DNA from 3 places in the Hydrogenovibrio sp. genome. Region 3 is predicted to be linked to each of the others. Evidence: predicted binding sites of a transcription regulator. Region 3 holds the regulator's gene; each other region holds the start of a gene.
What was found. Region 3 encodes PhoB, which activates phosphate uptake and scavenging genes when phosphate is short. Its sites were predicted from a motif close to GNNTGTCATAAAACTGTCANAT; they were not measured.
Positions count from the first base shown of each region.

Region 1: a site for PhoB is predicted at 2,663-2,684, ahead of pgm (phosphoglucomutase (alpha-D-glucose-1,6-bisphosphate-dependent)). Genes of this name have one in related genera too.
Region 2: a site for PhoB is predicted at 3,314-3,335, ahead of AC0KH7_RS09255 (histidine phosphatase family protein). Genes of this name have one in related genera too.

Region 1 covers NZ_OZ223196.1:2,270,896-2,277,186, forward strand. Annotated here, with positions in the region: gene AC0KH7_RS10720 (TonB-dependent receptor) at 1-796, opposite strand, end outside; gene AC0KH7_RS10725 (hypothetical protein) at 973-1,989, opposite strand; gene AC0KH7_RS10730 (hypothetical protein) at 2,085-2,360, opposite strand; gene pgm (phosphoglucomutase (alpha-D-glucose-1,6-bisphosphate-dependent)) at 2,766-4,412, shown strand; gene AC0KH7_RS10740 (hypothetical protein) at 4,427-4,645, shown strand; gene AC0KH7_RS10745 (hypothetical protein) at 4,734-5,252, opposite strand; gene AC0KH7_RS10750 (protein adenylyltransferase SelO) at 5,284-6,291, opposite strand, start outside.
Region 2 covers NZ_OZ223196.1:1,936,254-1,942,544, forward strand. Annotated here, with positions in the region: gene AC0KH7_RS09240 (ATP-binding cassette domain-containing protein) at 1-1,222, shown strand, start outside; gene AC0KH7_RS09245 (hypothetical protein) at 1,245-1,721, opposite strand; gene nrdB (class Ia ribonucleoside-diphosphate reductase subunit beta) at 2,103-3,236, shown strand; gene AC0KH7_RS09255 (histidine phosphatase family protein) at 3,379-4,095, shown strand; gene AC0KH7_RS09260 (metallophosphoesterase) at 4,108-5,325, shown strand; gene AC0KH7_RS09265 (amphi-Trp domain-containing protein) at 5,346-5,633, shown strand; gene AC0KH7_RS09270 (phosphotransferase family protein) at 5,660-6,291, shown strand, end outside.
Region 3 covers NZ_OZ223196.1:566,462-572,752, reverse strand. Annotated here, with positions in the region: gene AC0KH7_RS02700 (PstS family phosphate ABC transporter substrate-binding protein) at 1-610, opposite strand, end outside; gene AC0KH7_RS02695 (inorganic phosphate transporter) at 861-2,432, shown strand; gene phoR (phosphate regulon sensor histidine kinase PhoR) at 2,573-3,856, opposite strand; gene phoB (phosphate regulon transcriptional regulator PhoB) at 3,872-4,564, opposite strand; gene phoU (phosphate signaling complex protein PhoU) at 4,577-5,311, opposite strand; gene pstB (phosphate ABC transporter ATP-binding protein PstB) at 5,366-6,184, opposite strand; gene pstA (phosphate ABC transporter permease PstA) at 6,252-6,291, opposite strand, start outside.

The sequences.
Region 1 (6,291 bases), 1.7 Mb from region 3:
TGGTCATATCAATGCGAGTGGCTTCAGTCGTACGATTCGGAATGCCGTAATCCTTGTGCAAATACTGATACGAAACCGCCACACGGCCGGTCGGGCGATATTGATAACCGGCCACCACCTTGCCCTGTTCCGTCAGAACATCCGAATTCCAGATTTTATTTCCGTCACCGTCGGTATAATCTTCCGTCTGGCTTTTAAACCCCGACAAATGCACCGAAAAAGCTTCTCCGGCCGCTGACAGAACCGCGCCGAGATTACGTGCATCATTATTATCTGCGGCCGAGCCCTGCAGTTTTCCATGCAGCCCTTTCTTCGGCGAAAAACTTTCTTCGTCATCCACCAAACGCACAATGCCGCCAGCATTTGCACCATACAAAACCGACGCAGGGCCTTTCAACAATTCAATGCGTTCCGAGGCCTTCGGCATGACGCCGACGGCATGATCCGAACTCATCGCCGACAAATCGGATACTTCGGTATCGTTTTGCAGAATTTTCACTCGATAACCGTCCATGCCTCGAATCACCGGCCTTCCCACGCCCGGTCCGTAACTGGCCGACTCCACATTAGGCTGGTCATCCAGATAATCGCCTAAGGTATTGCCGGTGGCACGACGACTTTCCGGGTCGGTTTTGATTGTCTGGCGCTGTGCATCGGAATCGTCCATCAAGGATTCTTCGACTTGAATCGCATCCAACTGAACTTTTTGCCCGCCATCTTGTGCCGCGGCCTGACCACTTGCCAAAACGGCGAACAACATCGAAACGGAAAATATTTTAGAACCCATTACTCTCATTTAAACTTCCCAGTTCATAAAACCCCTGCGGAAAACCGACTTTCCAGTTGCCAACGTCGGCCTTGGTCAGTCGGTTTTCCATAAAGGTTTTGATAAAACGCTTTAACCATAGCGAAATGACAAAAACGACCAGGCCTGGCCGTTTTTGCTATTTGACGAAATGTCTTCAACCGAAATTACTCTTCGTGCTCATGGTCATGGTCGTGCTCGGAACCTTCGCCGATTGCCGCCATCAAGTCAGCATGGAAGCCGGCTGGCAAAATATCGGCCAGATCCCATACCGAATGCTGGTGATAATCGGCGCCGTGGTTGTCCACCAGATATAACTTTTGCACATCCGGAATAAAGACCAACACCCCGTCATCGCTGGCATGCGCAATCGTCGTACGGCTGCAATCCGAAATACTCGAAACACCGTCTAACTCAACAAACGGTTGCGCACTTTCCAACTCTTCGCTGGCATTTTCCTTATAGAAATACATCCGACCGGATTCCGTCAGCGCAAAATGAATCAAATCACCGTGATCGTGCTCAACTTCCGCGGCTTCATGCTCATGTTCATTTTCATGTTCAAACTTCAGGTAAGGGTCCACATAAGCTCGGCATAATGTTTGGTCACCCGGCAAAGCCGGTGCCACTTCGTTTTCCAACGTTTGCTGGTCGGCCACGCTATCATTCAAGCGAATCAATGCCGCTTCTCTAGCACTGCCCACTTCAGGGTTAGCAAACTCATCCGCACTGTGTGCCGCTAAGTCTTCACCATGAAAATGCACCAGTTGCACAAATTGATCGCTGTCAATCGTCGCACCGGATTGATAAGTGTAAGAAGGCTTCATTAACAGATACTTCATATCGGTGGCCGCTACGCCGTCCACCATGCGGAAATCCGCCCAGTTATAGAAAAAACCGATGGTACTGGTATCGCTAATGGCCAACTTTTGAACCGCCGAATCCCCGCTTGATGCGGCTAAATCATTTAAATCGACAGAGGTTTCCGTCGTCGTGTTATAAGCAATGTATTTTGGTGAGCTGGCATCCACAAATGACAGCGTTAAACCATCCGGCAAAACATCATTCGTTTCAGGATTATCGCCGCCACCAGAACCGCTGGAAGACGAACCGCCACAACCCGTTAGCAGGGCAAGCGTCAATGCGGACACTAACCCCAACTGTGTTTTTTGTACAATAGACATAACTATTATTATTCCTTTTCAGAGTTTCATTCAGATACAAACACGCCTTTGCATAAGCAAAGCGTGCAAACATTTCAAACAAGAGAGTTTAAGATTTAAATCTGAAAAGGAACCGGCGGAGCACGGCTGAAATAGACCGCCGCAAAGGTCGCGGCAAACGACAAGATGGAATCCGGGCGCCACACATTCCGGTAAACAGGCGTCTGCGGCAGCTCGAAACTCGGCGTGAAGGCACTGGCTTGGTGCTCCACGCCGTCAAAGGCATTACACACTTCCGTGTGTTCATGGAACGGATGAATCTCGGCGTGCAGAAGAGCCGCCGTCTGCGCGAACAGCAACACGAACGCCAGCCACAAATGTCGCCAGGACATCGTGTCAGGGTGAAAAGGCCGAAGCCATGGCTTCGGCCATGTGTTTGTGAGAGTTCGTTGATTCATCGTCAAAAAATACGGGGTCGCTACAGGTTGCTGGAATATTCACTTAGATGTTCCGAGATAACCCGCGTCGGTTACATCTTTACATTTTTATCATTACATTTTGTTACATAATAACACTCTCTATTTTAGCCCCTCCTGACATGAAATCCAGTGATTAATAAAATTAATTTCAAAAAGTCATCAAAACCGTTAAACCAGGCCTTTATACCCTTTAAAAGGCAATGGTTTTTCGGTTTGTTTGACAGCTTTATGAAAGGCGCGGATTCGGCATGATTTTTTCAAACCGCATGGCTATAATGAAACCAATCGTTGCACAAAATCACTTATGAAGGATGCGCTATGTCTCTGTCTCCCTACGCCGGAAAACCTGCCCCACAATCCATTCTGGAAAACATTCCCAAACTGATGACCGACTACTACAACCTGATTCCCGATGCCAGCAATCCGGATCAGGCGGTGGCCTTCGGCACCTCCGGCCACCGTGGCAGCGCCAGCAAAACCGCCTTCAATGAAAACCACATCGCCGCCATTTCACAAGCGATTGTCGAATACCGCGATGCCCAAGGCATCACCGGCCCAATCTACATCGGCATGGACAGCCACGCCCTGTCGGAAGCCGCCCACGCCACCGCCATCGAAGTCTTTGCCGGCAACAGTCTGAACGTGATTATCCAAGGCAAAGGCCGTTACACGCCCACACCGGTCATCTCGCACGCCATTCTCACCTACAACGAAAACCGCACCGACAACATGGCCGACGGCGTCATTATCACGCCATCGCATAACCCGCCGGAAGACGGCGGCTTTAAATACAACCCGCCAAACGGCGGCCCGGCCGACACCGACGCCACCTCCGTGATTCAAGACCGCGCCAATGAAATCCTCATGTCCGACATGCAAGCCATCAACCGTATGCCGCTGGCCGAAGCAATGGCTTCGGAATTCGTCAAAGCCGAAGACCTCATCATGCCGTATGTCAAAGACCTCGACAAAATCGTCGATATGAAAGCCATCAAAGACGCCGGACTCAAGCTCGGCATTGACCCGCTCGGCGGCGCGGCGGTGGATTACTGGCAACCGATCGCCGACCATTACGGCCTGAATCTGGAAATCGTCAACAAACACGTCGACCCGACCTTCTCTTTCATGACCGTGGATAAGGACGGCAAAATCCGTATGGACTGCTCCTCGCCTTACGCCATGGCCAGCTTGATTGCCCTGAAAGACGACTACGACATCGCCTTCGGCAACGACACCGACACCGACCGCCACGGCATCGTCACCCCTTCGGTCGGTTTGATGAACCCGAACCACTATCTCGCCGTCGCCATCCAATACCTGTTGACCCACCGCCCGAATTGGTCGGCGGACGTTAAAATCGGTAAAACACTGGTGTCCAGCTCGATGATTGACCGCGTCGTCGCCTCTTTGGGCAAAACCCTGGCGGAAGTGCCGGTCGGTTTCAAATGGTTTGTGGACGGATTGGTGTCCGGCGACTATGCTTTTGGTGGCGAAGAATCCGCCGGGGCGTCTTTCTTGAAAATGGACGGTACCGTCTGGAGCACCGACAAGGACGGCATTATTATGAATTTATTGGCGGCGGAAATCACCGCCGTCACCGGCAAAGATCCAGGGCAACTGTATCAGGAACTGACCGAACAATTCGGCCACCCGGTGTACAGCCGCATCGACGCACCGGCCAACCGTGAACAGAAAGCGATTTTGAAAAATCTCTCACCGGATATGGTCAAAGCCGACACTTTGGCGGGCGAACCGATTCTGGACAAACTCACCCATGCTCCGGGCAACGGCGCGGCCATCGGTGGCCTGAAAATCACCACCGAAAACGGCTGGTTCGCCGCCCGTCCATCCGGCACCGAAGACATCTATAAAATCTACGCCGAAAGCTTTAAAGGCCAAGCGCACTTGGATGAGATTTTAAAAGAAGCGCAAGCGATTGTGAGTGAAGCGTTGAAAGGAAAATAATTGGAGAAGTCGTTTTGAATGATATTTCAGAAAAATGGGCTATTTTATGGAGCCCACATCAAAAACGATTCCATCAGCAAAAATTTGATGAAATGATTGATGCAAATATAAAAATTTTTAAGAATAGAAGCCAAGGTGGCTATATTTTATTGGATATAACGGACTCGCAAGATCAAGCAAGAACTAAAATAGAAGAACTCAAAAAGATAAGAGACCGCATTTATCCAGAGTGATACATACCATCTAAATCTAAAATTCGTACGGCTTGAAACAGTTTCAGGCCGTTCTGTGTAAGCTTATAACGACTTAAAGCTTGCCAATTCACGCAAAAAAATCAATTACTTTTTCTCGATCACGAACACGCTTAACATCCAACTCTTCCCCACTTTGAAAGCTCAAATGCAAGTCATGTTCCACGCGATTGGTTTTGTGTTGTCGCGCGCTTCTGGGTTCTATTTTCCAATCGGCGATATCCGCTCGTTGAAAGCGGTGGATTTCCAGAGGAAACAGTAACACCATCTTGTCGTTGTCGGCATCCACAATCAGTTTTCGGCCCAAGCCTAAGTCCACTTCGTTCGCGGGTTGAAAGGCTTCGGTTTCCAACAGGCGTTGATAGGTTTGTACCACTTCGGCTTTCAGTGCCTGATGTTGTTTAAAGCCATATCGCAATAACAGCAACCCCGGCAACACCCACAGCCCCCAGATGGGTAAGGTGTGGATAAAACCGTTTGAGAGTTGGCTAATCGCCAGCACCAAACCGGATGCGACAATCAACGCCACCACCCACATCCATAATTTAAAACGCGCTAAGTGGCGCGGCGTAAAGGTTTGATAAGCCATCCTTACATTTCCCGTTTTATTGCTTGTTTTGTTAAGAAGAGCAACTCAGTTGCAACCCTTTTTGTTCCGAGCTTGGCGGTTTCTGAAATTCCGCCAGGCCTGGGTGTTCTTCGAAAGGTGAATGCAAGGCTTCCACCCAGTGTTCTAACGGCTGGTAATCACCGTTTTCGGCGGCTTCGATAATGCCTTGTGCAATGTAATTCCGTAAAACGATGGCCGGATTGGCGGCCAAAATCCGTTGCTGGCGTTCCGACTCGGAAACGCTTTCCTGCTGCAACCGAGCGTCGTAACGCTGAAGCCAATCGACAAAGGCACCGGGTTGGTTCAACAGCGCCATCAACTCAGTTTCATCCGGTTGATTCCATTTCGCCAAACGGCGGAAAAACAAACTGAAATCCACCCGATGCTGATCCATTAACACCAATAAATCGCCAATCAGGTTTTTATCGTCGGGTTGCACGGTATGCAATCCGATTTTACGATTCATCTCATCGATGTACTGGCGATTATAGGTTTCCACAAAGGCTTCCAGGGCCTCATTTTGCGCAGCTTCGTCCAACACTTTATCGAAGGCATGTGCCAGCAGTTGGCAATTGGTGACACCGATTTTCGGTTGCTGATTATAGGCGTAACGTCCTTCATAATCCGAATGATTGCAGATGTACTCGATTTGAAAATCGTCGAAAAAGGCATAAGGCCCGAAGTCGAAGGTTTCACCAAGGATGGACATATTATCGGAATTCATCACCCCATGATTGAAGCCCACCGCTTGCCATTTCGCCATCAGCACGGCGGTGCGCTCGCAAACGGTTTTCAGCAAAGCGGCACTGCGTTTCGGTTCTGCCAGTGATTGCAGTTCCGGGTAATGATGTTCCACCACAAAGTTGGTCAGAAATTCAAAGGTGGCCGGGCCTTTGGAGGCGGCCCACTGAAAATGCCCGAAACGAATGTGGCTGGGCGTAACACGAATCAAGCTGGCGCGCGGTTCAAAGGTTTCGCGCTGTACTTGTTCGTCACTGGTGGCGATGGATAACGCACG
Region 2 (6,291 bases), 1.4 Mb from region 3:
CAACTGGGAATGCGACTACGCCACCTACTTGCAGCGCAAAGCCGCTCAACTGGAATCCGAAGCCAAATCCAACGCTGAATTCGATAAAAAACTGGCACAGGAAGAAGCCTGGATTCGCCAAGGCATCAAAGCGCGCCGTACCCGCAATGAAGGCCGGGTTCGAGCACTGGAAAAACTGCGCGAAGCCCACAAGACGCGCCGCCAGCAACAAGGCAAAGCCAACCTGCAATACAACCAAGCCAATCACTCCGGTAAACAAGTCATCGAAGTGGACGATATTTCCTTTGCCTGGCCCGACCAAGCCGTCATCGACCATTTCTCCACCATGATTTTACGCGGCGACAAAATCGGTTTTATCGGTGCCAACGGTTGCGGAAAATCCACCTTGCTGAAACTTCTGCTCGGCCAATTGACACCGCAATCCGGCCACATCAAACTCGGCACCAATCTCAAGATTGCTTACTTTGACCAGCACCGCGACCAGCTCGATGAAAATAAAGCCGTTGTGGACAGTGTATTAGAGGAATCGGATTACATTGAAATCAACGGTCAGCGTAAACACATCATGGGCTACCTAGGCGACTTCCTGTTCAGCCCGGAACGCGCCCGTCAACCGGTCAAGGCCTTATCCGGCGGGGAACGCAACCGCCTGCTTTTAGCACGCGTATTCGCCAAACCGTCCAACCTGCTGGTATTGGACGAACCCACCAACGACCTGGACATTGAAACCCTGGAACTCCTGGAAGAATTGCTGCTGGACTACCCCGGCACCGTGCTCATTGTCAGCCACGACCGGGCGTTTTTAAACAGCGTGGTCACCAGTTCCATCGTGTTCGACGCACCGGGCGAGGTGAATGAATACGTTGGCGGTTACGACGACTGGTTGCGCCAGCGACCGGCGCACTACGACGTCCCCGCTCAAAAAACGGACACTCAAACAAAAACCAAAGAATCCACCAGGCCTGGTGAAAACAGCACCAATACCCCCACCAAGAAACCGAAAAAGTTGAGTTATAAAGATCAACGGGAATACGATGCCTTGCCGGAAACCATCGAAACGCTGGAAAGAGAATTAGAAGCATTACAAATGCAAATCAGCGAACCCGAGTTTTATCAAGAAGCCGGGCATGAGGCGGTATTGGAACGTTTGAATGCCTGCGAAGCGGAGTTGGAAAGCGCGTTTGAACGCTGGGAAAGACTGGAAGCCCAGCTGGAAAGTTAAACTCGGCCGATTAAAAAGTCAGTCAGTGGCTCAACACCGCACTGGGGCGTGGCGGCACGGCTAACTCTTCCCGCCACTTTTTCCAACGATTCAAGCGATTCAACAATCGCAGCATGGCTTTTGGCTGCACCGGTTGTGCCAATTGAAAACGGAAATAACCTTTGCCAATGAGCGGCAGCGCTTGAGAAAGTTCATCATCGCGCCGCATCAATACCACCGGGGTTTTCAGAATCGTGGGATTATCGTGCGTTGTTTCCTGCCAGGCTGCCTCCACCTGAGCGGCCAACTGAAAATCAATCAGTATCGCCAAGTACACACGATGAGTGGAATAGCGACGCTTTTCAATTTCCGCGACCACGGCATCCACGTCATTGAAGGCCGCGACACTGATGCCATAGCGCTTCAAAAAATTTTCAATATCGGCAAAGCGCTGCGCATCCGGTTCGCACACAGCAATGCGTCGCCCCCTCAACCACTTCAATTCTTTTTTAAATCCCATTTATCTCAGTCCACACAGTCAAAACAGACCCCAATCCAACTCAAAAGAGTCCGTTAAAATTTTGTTTTATTTTTTATATTACCAAAAAAAACGGCCAACCGGTGCGGCTTTCAAATGACAAATAAATGACCGCTCAATTCTTTCTTACCCGCTTTAACGATCATTTTATTGGAATGGCTTGGGCCCTTTAAGACTGATTAAATAATAATAATTCTTAATTGCAATAATAATTTTTTCGCGTACAATGCTCACACTCGATGTTGCAAAAACTTGATGTCACCATCGCAAAAAATACGCTACAATTTCATTCTATTGCGTAATCAAAATTCCACGCTGGAAAACCCTTTTATTTTTGCTTATTTTTGGCAGGAAAACTTCTTTATGAGCTGTAACGATAAACATACTTATTCTACCTTTTGCCGTTCTTCCAACAATGCGTTGAAAGAACCGATGTTCTTTGGCCAAAACGTCAATGTGGCGCGTTACGACCAGCAAAAGCACCCGATTTTTGAAAAACTGATCGAAAAACAATTGAGCTTTTTCTGGCGACCGGAAGAAATCGACCTATCGAGTGATCGAGGAGAATACGCTGACCTGCCAGAACACGAAAAACATGTTTTCATCAGCAACCTGAAATACCAAACCCTGCTGGATTCGGTACAAGGTCGTTCGCCGAACGTCGCACTGCTGCCATTGGTCTCCATTCCGGAACTGGAAACCTGGATTGAAACCTGGTCTTTCTCGGAAACCATTCACAGCCGCTCTTACACACACATTATCCGTAACATCGTATCCGACCCGGCTTTGGTGTTCGACGACATTGTGACCAATGACGAAATCGTCAAGCGTGCTATCAGCGTCACCGAACATTACGACCACCTGATTTATCTGACCAACCGCATGTATGCCGAAGAAATCGATTTGGAGAAAGACGACGCCTTCCGTAAAGAAGTGAAAACCGCCTTATTCCTGACCATCGTATCGGTCAACGTACTGGAAGCCATTCGCTTCTATGTTTCCTTCGCCTGCAGCTTCTCCTTCGCCGAGCGCTCCTTGATGGAAGGCAACGCCAAGGTCATTAAGCTGATTGCCCGTGACGAAGCCCTGCATTTGTCTGGCACCCAACACATCATTAATTTGATGCGCGAAGGTAAAGACGACCCGGAAATGATGCAAATCGCCAAGGAAAATGAAGACAAGGTGTATCAAATTTTCCGCGAAGCCGCTGAACAGGAAAAAGAATGGGCCGAGTATCTGTTCAAAGACGGCTCCATGATCGGTTTGAATGCCGGCATTTTGAAAGACTACGTCGAGTACATCACCAATACCCGTATCCGCGCCGTGAAATTGGATCCGATTTTCGAACAGAAGAGCAACCCTTTACCGTGGATGAACAACTGGCTGGTGTCCGACAACGTTCAGGTCGCCCCGCAGGAGTCGGAAATCAGCTCCTACCTGGTCGGCCAGGTGGACTCCACCGTCGGCAAAGACGATTTCAACGACTTCTCCTTGTAATCCAAGCCGTTCAACGCCACCTATAAAGCCCGCCTAAGCGGGCTTTATTATTTCCTCTCTTTAAGCGACCTTGCCTCAATTGTTATAAAACTGTCATCCGCTTATCACCTGGTTTTCAAATAACGGCTCTAAACTGGCCGGAATGAACCAATCGACGCACATTTTGGCGTTCCTCAGACACGGGGAATACCATCAAAAACCCAATACGCCCAGCGCGTTACAACACGGTGCCCTGACGACTTTAGGCCAACAACAGGCCGCTCGCGCCGCCGAAGACGTACATCGTTACGCCCAGGACCACAACCTCAACATTCATCCGGCAATCGATTCATCGCATTCTTTACGCGCCTGGCAAACCGCTGACATTTTACAGCGCGAGCTCAAAAGCCAAACCGGCTTCCAGGGTCATGTCGTTGAACATGAAACATTGCACGAACGCTCTGTCGGCGCTTTGGCAAACCTGAGTGTCACCGAAATCGAGTACCTGCTGGAACAGGACCCGAGAACAGAAGCGCCACCATTGAACTGGAAATCCGACAGCCATTACCGTTTGCCGGTACACGGCGCGGAATCCTTACTGTCGGCCGGCGAACGTGTCGCGGGGCATATCAACCGAACCTTCGCCTCACTGGCACAAACGGAAACATCGCCGACCTTAAAAATCGTCGTGGGGCACGGGGCTTCCTTTCGACACGCCGCGTTTTTGCTCGGCCTGCTGTCGTTTGAAGACATCGCCCAAAAGTCCATGTACCACGCCCGCCCACTGTATTTTGAATACCGAACCCCTTCGCAAAATTGGCAGCATTGCCACGGCGAATGGAAACAACGCGCCCGCGCCAATCCGTCGATGATTGATTAAGGAGAATTCATTATGTACGCTGCGACCGCAACCGCCTGGCAACCTCAGCCACACCCACAAGTGCCATTCCCGACCGACAACTGGCTGGCGCCGAAAAAAGATACCTATTTTTTCTGTGATCTGCACGCCGATGCCGACGCTTTTTTACGTTCGCTGAAACTGAGTTATCTGGTCACGCTCGACAGCACCGTCGAACAGATTACCCTCACCACGAAGGGGCGCAGCGGACAAATCATCATCGGCGGCGACTGCTTCGACAAAGGGCCGAGCAACTTGGCCTTGTTCCGCCTGATTGCCCAGCTCAAACACGCCGAATGCGACCTGGTGTTGCTGGCCGGTAACCACGACATCCGTATTTACGCCGGGCTGCTGGCGACCGACTTTATGGACGACCTGCGTCAAGCCCACTTTTTCGTCCGCATGGGGCGCAAAACCGCCAGCTTGTTTGCCGAAATCCACCGTCATTATTGTCAGGGAGAAAAACTACCAGGCCTGGCCGATTCGGTGATTCGCCAGCGTTTGTTTCCATCCGAGGACTGGTTCGATTTCTTTCCGGCCTACGCGCAACACACCATGCCGAAAAGCAAAATCGATAAAGAACTGAAACAGATTCGTAAAAAACAGGATGATTTCATCCTCGCCTGCGGCGAACAGGGTTTAAGCCTGCCGGAGATTTACCAGGCGGTGACCAAAGCGAAGGAACTGTTCCTAGAGCCGGACGGCGAGTTCGCGTGGTTTTTCCAATCGCTGGACTTGATTCACCTCGCGGGCAGCTATTGTTTCAGCCACGCCGGTCTGGACGATCAGTTCGCCGAAAAACTGGTAGCGCACAGTGCCGACGAACTCAACCAGACCTTTCGCGAACAAATGAATCAGGGTCGAATTTTCGAAATGTACTACAGCGAATTCGGTAATGTGTTCCGCACCAAATACCGCGCCAACGACTGGCCTTTAACCGAACGCGGCAGCGACATTTTACGCCGCAACCACATCTTCGCCATCGTCAACGGCCACCGTAGTCACCGCGAAGGCCAACAGTTATTTCTTCGCCAAGGTCTATTGAATTTTGAGTGCGACACCCAACTCAATGCCAATTGCCGCCGTAAATCTAACCTACAAACCCCCGGCGAAGCTGTTACAATTTTCTATGCCGACGGCATGGTCTCTGCGCTCAGCAGCGATTTTCCCATGACCAAACAATTCCACCCCAAACAGCTGAAACAGCAATAGGTAGCAATAGAAGGTAGGGTATGGCTAAGAAAAGTAAATACTTCGAACACGAATCTCTGCAAGATAAAGAAGCCATCATCAGCTATTTAAAAGCGATCACGCAGGGGTTTAAAAAAGGCGCCATCGAGTTCAGCGATGAAGAGGAAGAGTTCATGCTGACCCCGCAAAAATTGGCGAACCTCAAAATCAAAGCCGATAAATCGAAAAAAGGCCAGACCCTGAATATCAAAATCAGCTGGTCCTCCGATCAAAGCGACGACTTCGAAGACTTGCCGTTGTTTATCGACCCGAAAAAACCCAAAAAATAACCCGAACTCAGTAGCCGAACAGCCAGATGCAACCACTTACGGAACTTTACGACCCTTTGCGCTTTTTGATTATCGAAGTGCAAAAACAACTCGATTCCGTCACCCTGTTTTTGGAAACAGGCGACCTGCGCCAAGCAGAAAACGGTCAAAAACGCGTGGATTACATCGACAACTACCACGTCAACCTGCTCAACCGTGCCGCGGCCTATCTGAGCGAGCAAACCGACAAAGACATCCGCATCACCGTTCAAAGCTACGAACACATCAACCACGGTTTGAAATCGCTTTCCCGTCAGTTGCAGGCGATTATTTTCCAGGCCAAACAATCCAGCACCGCGTTGAAGCTGCTGCGCAAAAAAAATGTTTTCCGCGCCCTCAACGATTTGCAAGTCGGGCTGGAATTGATTGAACCGGCCATCGAATCCGACGCCTCCATGCTCGCCATCGACATTTGCCGCTTGAAAGTCCACATCGACAAACGCTGCGACCAGCAACTCGAAAAATACAAAATCCGGCTCAAAAAAGGCCAACAGACCGAAGCGCTCTTGCACGCCAGTTTCATCATTCGCGACATCAGCGACATGGGCGAAGCGCTGCTGCGCATCGGTGAAGGCATCATCTCCGCCAATATGGGCCAGATGATTCAAATCGACCGTTA
Region 3 (6,291 bases):
CAGAAGACTTGTAGTCACCTTTACAAAGCGCTTTCTTCTTGAAGTAACCGTAAGTACCGGAAACGGAGTTACGCCCGTAAAGCTGGATAGACTTATCTTTCCACGCACCTGTCAGACCAACACCACCCCAAGTTGTGATATCGTTTTTCGAACCACACTTACGCGTTGAAGAGAAGATCGCATCCACTTGTGGAATCGCCAAGCCTTTGATTGGGTTGTCTTTGTTGACGTAAACCGCTAACGCATCGATTGCAACACCGATTGCAGTAGGCTTATAACCGTGTTTTTTCTCGAACATGGCCGTTTCTTTAGACTTCATTTTACGGCTCATAGGACCGATGTTAGAAGTGGATTCCGTCAATGCCGGAGGAGCCGTTGAAGAACCAGCGGCTTGAATTTGAATATTGACGTTAGGATAAGTACGTTTAAACTCTTCAGCCCAAAGCGTCATCAAGTTCGCCAAGGTATCGGAACCAACAGAAGACAAGTTACCGGAAACACCGGAAACTTTTTTGTATTCTGGAATAGCAGAATCCACACCGGCAGCATAAACAGTGTTAGAAATCACGGCGGTCGCAAGACCCATTGCAATTAGTAGATTGCGTTTCATTACTTCTTCTCCTAAAAAATAGAAAGTATTTATCTTTATAGACAGGAAGAATTATGAAGCGCTGGCGTAACATCCAAATGAAACAAAAATGACAGTTATGTGACACATTTCAAACCCGCCCGACAGGCCTGAAAACTCACCATACATCAAATATATTGCAATATATTTGTCACATTATCCCAATCGTCATGTAATTTTTTATACAATTCCTGCTTGTCAGAATCGCTCAAATTGAAAAGAGAGACACTCAATGGAATTTCGGGACATTAATGACATAGAAGACGCCACCAGCAAAAGCCGAAAGGAGATGTTTCGATTCGGCTCCGCCCTGCTCTTCATCATCCTCATCATGCTTTTCTCCGCCAATTTGCAACTCGGAACCGGAACGGTCAGTGTTGAATTGGTGATTGCCGCTATGATCGGCGGCTACATGGCCATGAATATCGGCGCCAATGACGTGGCCAACAACGTCGGGCCGGCGGTGGGCTCCAAAGCGTTGACCTTAACCGGTGCCATCATCATTGCAGCGATATTTGAATCCGCTGGCGCCTTGATTGCCGGTGGCGACGTCATCAGCACCATTAAAAAAGGCATTATCGACCCCGACCTGATTGAAAACGGCGACACCTTTGTCTGGCTGATGATTGCCGCACTCTTATCCGGTGCCATCTGGCTGAACCTGGCCACGGCCATGGGCGCGCCGGTATCGACGACTCACTCGATTGTTGGTGGCGTACTGGGTGCCGGTATTGCCGCCACCGGTTGGGAAATCGCCAACTGGGATAAAATGGGAGCCATTGCCGCCAGCTGGATTATCTCGCCGGTGATCGGCGGCCTGATCGCCGCCATGTTCCTGCTCTGGATCAAACGCAGTATTACCTATCAGGACGATATGCTCACCGCGGCCAAAAAGATGGTCCCCATCCTCATTTCCGTTATGGCTTGGGCCTTTTCCACCTATTTAATTTTAAAAGGCCTGAAGAAGATTTGGCACACGGACTTTTTAACCGCCTCGCTGGTTGGGGTCGCGATTGCATTCGTTATCTACCTGGCCGTCCGTCCGATGATCGCCCGTCAAGCCATTGGCCTAAAAAGCAGTAAAGCCAGCGTTAACACCCTGTTTACCATTCCATTAATCTTTGCCGCCGCTCTGTTGAGTTTCGCCCACGGGGCCAATGACGTTGCCAACGCCGTCGGCCCGCTGGCGGCCATCAATGATGCCGTACAAAGCCACGAAGTCTCTACCAAAGCGGAAATTCCGCTGTGGGTCATGCTGATCGGCGCCATCGGTATCAGTTTAGGCTTGCTATTGTTCGGACCGAAGCTGATTAAAACCGTCGGTTCGGAAATCACCGAACTGGATCAAATGCGGGCCTTCTCGATTGCCATGGCGGCCGCCATCACAGTGATTCTTGCCTCGCAATTGGGCTTGCCGGTCAGCTCCACCCACATTGCCGTGGGCGGGATTTTTGGTGTCGGCTTCCTGCGTGAATACCTGAAACGTAACTACGCCAAGACCCTGCAACAGATTCGTGACCACCACGAGGGGGTTAATCAAGCGGAAATCGAACAATACATCGACCGTTTCAGCAACGCGAGCTTGCAAGAAAAGAAAACCATGCTGGCGGAACTCAAACAACATAAAGCCGAAGTGGAGCTGTCCAAAAAAGAACGTAAATCGTTGAATAAGGTGTATCAAAAAGAATTGGTCAAGCGCTCCGCTTTCTTGAAAATCGTCGCCGCCTGGGTGATTACCGTGCCGGTTTCCGGCATTCTCGCCGCGATGATTTACTTCACCATCCGCGGGATGATGTTACCCTAAAATGATGTTGCCGTAAGCCATCCCCCTTTCGAAGCGTCAACTGAACATTCATTTCAACCAGGCCTGGTGATTCCATCATTCCCGCCAGGCCTGGGCATTTTCTTTGTTGATTAACCTTCCAACCAACACCGCTACTTATGTTAATGCACCGCTTTCTTACGCGGAAAATCACAACGGAAAGTTGAGCCTTTGCCATATTGGCTTTTAATCACCAGCTTGGCCTCATGGCGCTCCAAGATATGTTTGACAATAGCCAACCCCAAACCGGTTCCACCTGTGTCGCGTGAACGCGCCGTATCCACTCGGTAAAAACGCTCCGTCAAACGACTGATGTGTTCCTGAGAAATTCCGATGCCGGTATCTTCCACCTGAAAATGCGGCCCTTTTTCATCTTCATACCAGCGCACGGTGATTTCCCCTCCGTCCGGCGTATAACGAATGGCATTGGAAATCAGATTCATCAACACACTTTTCAACGGTTCCTCATAGCCTTTCAAGGCCAAGCTTTCGTCCAACTCGAACGTAAAGGTGTGTTTCCCCTGACTCATCTGGGTGGCATCTTGCTCCATCTTTTTGAGAATTTGTGCAATGGGGACGGTTTTCTCTTTATCCACCAGTGTCTCCGATTCCATCGCCGATAACGTCAAAAGGTCGTTGATAATGGACTGCATGCGCTCCGATTGATTATGCATCTGTTCCAGCGGCTTTTCCCAAATCGAATCCGGCTCCTGACCGTCCATCATCACTTCGATATAACCGTTTAAAACGGTTAAGGGCGTGCGCAATTCGTGCGAGGCATTGGCAATGAAATCACGGCGAATTTGCGCCAAATTGTAGAGTTCGTGAATGTCTTTAACAATCAGCAGCTTATGCGCCTGAAAATACGGAAACAACTTTAAACTGAACACCCGCTGAATGCCGTTCAACGACGACAAAATCACCGATTTGTCATAGACACCCGCTTTGAGGTATCGAATGAAGTCCGGGTGCCGTAATAGGTTTTCGATTTTGCGGTGCGTATCGCTGTGTTTCAGCTTAAACAGTTTTTTGGCGGAATTATTGAACCATTCAATTTGATTGGCTTCGTTGAGCGAAATAATGGCGTCCGGCACCGTCATGGAGGCGGCGAGAAATTGTTCGGATTTATAAAATTGCAGGTCGGCGTGTTTTTCCAGCGAGCGCTGTTTACGTGAGACTAGGTACCCCAGTTCACCCCATAATCCGGAGCCAGGCGGATAAGACACATTGGGCGTGCCTTTCATCCAAAGTTCGAAACGATAGATACTGTAAAGCTGACGAGCCATGTAGAACAGCACATAACCGACAAACGTGGCCATCCACCAATCGGTCACCCATGCGATGAACAGTGCCAACCAAACACTGGTGATGATCCAGGTGAGTTCCCGCGTAATTCCTTTTGACACTGAATCGTTTTCCTCTTAATCAACAGAGAAACGATAGCCAGCACCTCTCACGGTTTGAATCGTATCAGAGGCCCCGACGGGCTCCAATAGTTTTCTGAGACGTCGAATGTGAACATCGACCGTTCTTTCCTCGACCACAACATTCTCCCCCCAGACCTGATCCAATAGTTGGACCCGTGTATAAACCCGGTTGGAGTGCGTCATAAAAAAGTGCATTAACTTGAACTCTGTTGGCCCAAGTTTAACTTCTTGGTCATTGACTGTAAAACGGTAACTGGACAAATCCAGTTTCAAATCGCCGGTTCGAACCACATCCAAGGCATTCTTTTCAGGCGATTGACGGCGCAAAAGCGCTTTGACGCGCGCCACCAACGCACGCGGCGAAAAAGGTTTGACCACGTAATCGTCGGCTCCGGCTTCAAAGCCTTGCACCTGATCGTTTTCTTCCCCACGCGCCGTCAGCATAAGAATGGGCGTACTGGCGATCTGGTCGTTTTGACGGATACGCTGAGCCAGCGAAACACCGGAAACCCCCGGCAGCATCCAGTCCAACAATACGCAATCCGGCTGGTGCTCCAACAACATTTTCCAGCCTTGCTCTGCATTCGGGGCTTCGATGACTTTGTAATTCGCTGCTGTTAAGGTGAAATTCAACATGTCTCGAATCGCGGCTTCATCTTCAACCACTAAAATGCATTGCTCTGTCATAAGTCTTTCTCACTAAGATTCCAGCGTGTTTAGAAATTCATCCAAACGATCACTGTCTAGGTTACGCATATCCATCCCCTGAACCAGGTAGATGATACTTTCCACAATGTTTCGGGCATGATCCGATACACGCTCGGATGCGCGCAACGCAATGATCATTTCCATCAAACATTCTACTTGATCCGGCATTTCTTTCAGAGAGGTTTTCAAATCCACCATGGCTTTGGCAAAAATGTCATCGATCAATTCTTCTTCCTGAATGATTTTACCAGACCCTTCAGTGGAAACACGAGCAAACGAATCCAAAGCGGTTTTCAACATGGCGTTGGAGCGAGTCGAAATATCCATCAACTCAACATAGCCCGGCAATTCGGCGCACTTCACTTCATGCTCTTTTCCGAACACGATGACCATTTTCGCGATTTTAACAATCTCGTCGCCCATACGTTCCAGGTCGATGGCGATGCGAATGGCGGCAATAATCAAACGCAAATCGGAAGCCGTCGGTTGCTGGCGCGCCAATACTTTCGCACACAAACGGTCGATTTCCATTTCCGCTTTGTTAATCGCTTTGTCAAACGCGATGATTTCCACCGCTTTTTCGGTATCGCCGCTGCCTAAAGCGACCAACGCCGTTTCGAACTGACGCTCAACCATCCCTCCCATTTCCAGAATGTGGTTGAACAAATCTTCCAGATTACGGTTCAGCATTTCCGAAATGTGTGAGCTGAATTCTTGTTTTTCCATGTGATGATTCTCCTGATTGTTCTTATAACGATACTCAACCTAATGCAATTTCACTTAACCATAACGACCGGAAATGTAATCTTCGGTGCGTTTTACTTGCGGATTCGTGAACAGAGAGTCGGTATCGGTATATTCGATCAAATCTCCCATGTACATGAATGCGGTATAGTCCGACACACGTGCCGCCTGCTGCATGTTGTGCGTGACGATCAAAATGGTGAAGTCCTTTTTCAGCTCGAAAATCAACTCTTCAATCGCCAAGGTGGAAATCGGGTCCAAAGCCGATGTCGGCTCGTCCAACAACAAAACTTCCGGCTTGATGGCAATGGCACGCGCAATACACAGACGCTGCTGCTGACCACCGGACATGCCCAAAGCATTCTCTTCCAAACGGTCTTTGACTTCTTCCCAAAGTCCCGCCCCTTTCAGAGCCCATTCCACCGTTTCATCCAAAACATTCTTATCACTAATGCCTTGCAAGCGCAAACCGTAACAGACGTTCTCGTAAATGGATTTTGGGAAAGGATTCGGTTTTTGGAACACCATGCCCACACGACGGCGCAATGCCGCCACATCCATATGCTTGCTGTACATGTCATCGCCGTGCAGCAGCATATCGCCTTCCACACGTACAATGTCGATCAAATCGTTCATACGATTAAAACAGCGCAATAAAGTGGACTTCCCGCAACCGGACGGCCCGATAAAGGCTGTTACCCGGTTTTGCGGCAGTTTCATATTGATGTTTTGCAGGGCTTGCTTGGAACCGTAAAACAAATTCCAATCCTTCACTTCAATCGCCATTTTTTCGTTGTCCAAGTGCATACCACGATGATCACGGTCAATCGAAATATTCATATTCTGTTCAGTCATAACAACATTCCTATTCTAAAATTCTATTGCAATAATCCACCAGGCCTGGCCATTTTCCATCAGGCCATTAGTTATCCAGGGCTTTGTACTTCTCTCTCAGCTTATTA